DNA from 2 places in the Streptomyces sp. NPDC036813 genome. Region 1 is predicted to be linked to the other one. Evidence: riboswitches for the same ligand, from Rfam matches in the RefSeq annotation. Region 1 holds a riboswitch; the other holds the start of a gene.

Region 1 (2,197 bases):
CTGGGTCTGGGGGTCGCTGCCGAGCAGGGTGCGCACCAAGGGGTGGGCGCAGAAGAGGCCGTCGCGGACGCCGATGCCGTACTCGGCGGACAGGGCCGCGGCGAAGTGGGAGCTGTTCCAGCCCTCGACGACGAACGAGATCACACCGACCCGGGGGGCGTCGTCGCCGAAGAGGGAGAGGATCCGCACCTCCGGCACGTCGGCCAGGCCCTCGCGGACCGTGGCGATCAGGTGCTGCTCGCGCGCGACCAGGGTGTCCCAGCCGGCCTCGGTCAGCGCCTTGCAGGCGGAGGCGATGGAGTAGGCGCCGATCACGTTCGGGGAGCCGGCCTCATGACGGGCGGCGCTGTCGTGCCACTCCACGTCCACTCCCCCGTCCTCGCGCCGGGCGACCTTGCGGCTGGCACCGCCGCCCGCGAGGTAGGGGTCGGCGGCCTGGAGCCAGTCGGCGCGCCCGGCGAGGACGCCGGAGCCGAAGGGGGCGTACAGCTTGTGGCCGGAGAAGGCGACCCAGTCGACGTCGAGGTCGCGCACGCTCACCGGGTGGTGCGGCGCCAGCTGGGCGGCGTCCAGGACGATCCGCGCACCGTGGGCGTGCGCGGCGGCCGCCAGCTCGCGCACCGGCCACAGCTCGCCGGTGACGTTGGAGGCACCGGTGACGCAGACCAGGGCCGGGCCGTGGCCCCCTTCGATCGACTCGGTGCGGCCGGCGAGGGCGCGCTCCAGGGTCTCGACGGCCTGCTGCGGGGTGCGCGGGGCGTTGAGGTAGGTGACCTTGGCGTGCTGCCAGGGCAGCAGCGAGGCGTGGTGCTCGGTCTCGAAGACGAAGACCTGGCAGTCGGCCGGGATCGCCCGGGCCAGCAGGTTGAGCGAGTCCGTGGTGGAGCGGGTGAAGACGACCTGGTCGCCCTCGCGGCAGCCGAGGAACTCCGCGACCGTGTTCCGGGCGTTCTCGAACAGGTCGGTGGACAGCTGGGAGAGGTAGCCGGCACCGCGGTGCACGCTGCCGTAGTACGGCGCGTACGCGGCCACGTCGTCCCAGACCCGCTGCAGGGCGGGGGCGCTGGCGGCGTAGTCGAGGGCGGCGTAGGTGACCTCGCCGCCGGTGACGAGCGGGACGGTGACATCCCGGCCCAGAACGGGCAGCGGGGCACAAACGGAACGGTCGGAGGCAGCGGTGGAGACAGACATGGCGGAACTCCCGTGAGGACGCGCGAGAAGGCGCGGGAAAGATACGAAGAAGGGTGTGCGGAGGCGGGGCTCGGCGGCCCTATCGCATTCGCTTGCTCACGGAAGACTCCTCGACGACCAGGACCCCTGGGTTCGCGAGGGGTCCGCGCTTGCCGCAGACCTTGCTGACTGCGGCCTGGTCTTCACCCGGGGCACCCCGCCACGGACGGAGGGTTGCCGGACAGTCGGCCGGGGCCTCATGACTGTCACTCATGACCTGGTCAAGGAACGTAACGGAAGTGATCGGCGTCCCGCAACCCGAGTCCGGATCGCGGGACGCGTCTCAGTCGACGCTAGGAGTTGCTGGCCGCCACCCAGCGCTCCAGCGTGCGCTTGGCCGACCCGGAGTCGATGGAGTGGGCCGCCTTCGCCATGGCGGTGCGGATCTGTTCCGTCAGGGGTGCGTCGGTCGGCGCCAGGGCGACCAGCGCGGCCGCCGAGTTGAGCACGACGGCGTCCCGGACGGGGCCCTGCTCGCCGTCCAGCAGGCGCCGGGCCACCTCGGCGTTGTAGGACGCGTCGGCGCCGCGCAGGGCCTCCACGGGGGCAAGGTCGATGCCGACCTCCCGCGGGTCGAAGGTCTCCTCGGTGACCTTGCCGTCGCGGACGATCCAGACCCGGGACGTGGCGGTGATCGTCAGCTCGTCCAGGCCGTCGTCGCCCCGGAAGACCAGGGAGGAGTTGCCGCGCTCCGCGAAGACGCCGGCCACGATGGGCGCCATCTTCGCGTCGGCGACGCCGACGGCCTGCGCCCGCACCTTCGCCGGGTTGGTCAGCGGACCCAGCACGTTGAAGGTGGTGCGGATGCCCAACTGGCCGCGGGCGGCGGCCACATGACGCAGCGCCGGGTGGAACTTCACCGCGAAGCAGAAGGTGATGCCCGCCTCCTCGGCCACCTGGGGCACCCGGTGCAGCGGCAGGTTGAGATTGACGCCGAGCTTCTCCAGCACGTCCGAGGCGCCGGAGG
Region 2 (2,197 bases), on a different contig from region 1:
GGATGGTGGCGGTCAGGCCGGTGCCGGCCACCGCGTCCAGGGTCTTCAGGCCGTCACCGGTGTTCAGGACGACCGTCGTCTTCGTCGGGTCGAGGACACCGTTCTCGATCAGCTTGCGGGTCACACCCACGGTCACCCCGCCGGCGGTCTCCGCGAAGATGCCCTCCGTGCGGGCCAGCAGCTTGATCGCGTCGACGACCTGCTCGTCGGTGACGTCCTCCACCGCGCCGCCCGTGCGGCGCGCGATGTCCAGGACGTACGGGCCGTCGGCCGGGTTGCCGATCGCCAGCGACTTGGCGATGGTGTTCGGCTTCTGCGGGCGCACCACGTCGTGCCCGGCCTTGAAGGCCGTGGACACCGGCGAGCAGCCCTCGGCCTGCGCACCGAAGATCTTGTACGGCTTGTCCTCGACCAGGCCGAGCTTGATCAGCTCCTGCAGGCCCTTGTCGACCTTGGTGAGCTGCGAGCCGGAGGCGATCGGGATGACGAGCTGGTCGGGCAGCTGCCAGCCGAGCTGCTCGCAGATCTCGTACGCCAGGGTCTTGGAGCCCTCGGCGTAGTACGGCCGCAGGTTGACGTTGACGAAGCCCCAGCCCTCGCCGGCCGGGTCGCCGATCAGCTCGGAGCAGAAGCGGTTCACGTCGTCGTAGTTGCCCTCGATGCCGACGAGGTCGCCGCCGTAGATCGCGGCCATGACGATCTTGCCCTGCTCCAGGTCGTGCGGGATGAACACGCAGGAGCGGAAGCCGGCCCGTGCGGCGGCGGCGCCGACGGCGCCGGCCAGGTTGCCGGTGGAGGAGCAGGACAGGGTGGTGAAGCCGAAGGCGCGCGCCGCCTCCAGGGCCTGCGCGACGACGCGGTCCTTGAAGGAGTGGGTCGGGTTGCCGGAGTCGTCCTTGACGTACAGACCGCCGGTCACGCCGAGCTCGGCGGCGAGGTGGTCGGCCTTGACGAGCTTGGTCCAGCCCGGGTTGATGTTCGGCTTGTCGGCCACGTCCGCGGGGACGGGCAGCAGTGGTGCGTAGCGCCAGATGTTCGCGGGTCCCGCCTCGATGCGCTTGCGGAGTTCCTCGGTGTCGTAGGCCGAGAAGTCATAGGCGATCTCGAGCGGGCCGAAACATTCCTCGCACGCGAAGACCGGGCCCAGCGGGACGCGGTGACCGCATTCGCGGCAGCTCAGGGCCGCGGCGGGACCGAGGTCGACGGTGGAGGTGCTGGTAACTGTCTGCGCAGCCATGTGAGGCGAGGCCCTTTCTCCTCATCTTCCTCACGACGCATCTCGCCGTGAGACGGAATTGGCACCTTCCCCGGCCGGGAGCCTCGCCTGAACGAGTCCGGAGTCAGGGTGGTTGCCGGGGCTTCACCGGGCCGTGTCCCTCTGCCCCTCTGGATGAGCGGTATTCGGTTGTGAACGCGGCCGACCCCCGACATGCGATGGTCATCAGCGTTGTTCAAGACTGTAACCGAAGGCCAGGACAGTTGAGATAGTCGTCCGAACCGCGAGATGGATCACCCTTCACCCGGTGCGAGCCGGTGTGATCACGACAGTGAGGAGCCGCAGACCGTGCTTGAAGAAGTCGAGCGCTGGCTGACCACCCGCTCCTGGTCCGTGACCGATCGACCGCTGCACCAGGTCCTGGCCGCCAAGCGCGCCACGGGGCAGACGGTCTCCGTCGTGCTGCCCGCCCTCAACGAGGAGGAGACGGTCGGCGACATCGTCGCGATCGTCCGGCACGACCTCATGCAGCAGGTCCCGCTGGTCGACGAGGTGGTCGTGGTCGACTCGGGCTCCACCGACCGTACCGCCGAGGTGGCCGCGGCGGCGGGCGCCCGGGTCGTCCACCGCGACGAGATCCTGCCGCGCATACCCGCCGTCCCCGGCAAGGGCGAGGTGCTGTGGCGCTCCCTGCTGGTCACGAGCGGCGACATCGTCTGTTTCGTGGACGCGGATCTGAAGGAGTTCTCCTCCGACTTCGTCACGGGCATCGTCGGCCCGCTCCTCACCGACCCCGAGGTGCAGCTGGTCAAGGCGATGTACGACCGCCCGCTGGCCGGCGCCGCGGGCCAGGGCGGGCGGGTCACCGAACTGATGGCCCGCCCGCTGCTGAACATGCACTGGCCGCAGCTGGCCGGCTTCGTCCAGCCGCTCGGCGGCGAGTACGCGGCCCGCCGCTCCCTGCTGGAACAGCTGCCCTTC

What was found. Region 1 has a riboswitch for S-adenosylmethionine ahead of ACZ67Q_RS10530 (aminotransferase class V-fold PLP-dependent enzyme). Riboswitches for the same ligand answer to the same signal wherever they lie in the genome.
Region 2: it holds a riboswitch for S-adenosylmethionine, as region 1 does, so the genes downstream of both, thrC (threonine synthase) here and ACZ67Q_RS10530 (aminotransferase class V-fold PLP-dependent enzyme) in region 1, are expected to answer to the same signal.

The regions. Positions count from the first base shown of each region.
Region 1 is NZ_JBVJPV010000004.1:112,348-114,544, reverse strand. It holds gene ACZ67Q_RS10530 (aminotransferase class V-fold PLP-dependent enzyme) at 1-1,191, opposite strand, end outside; SAM riboswitch class IV at 1,332-1,448, opposite strand; gene trpD (anthranilate phosphoribosyltransferase) at 1,524-2,197, opposite strand, start outside.
Region 2 is NZ_JBVJPV010000011.1:174,371-176,567, forward strand. It holds gene thrC (threonine synthase) at 1-1,237, opposite strand, end outside; SAM riboswitch class I at 1,256-1,397, opposite strand; gene ACZ67Q_RS23330 (glucosyl-3-phosphoglycerate synthase) at 1,565-2,197, shown strand, end outside.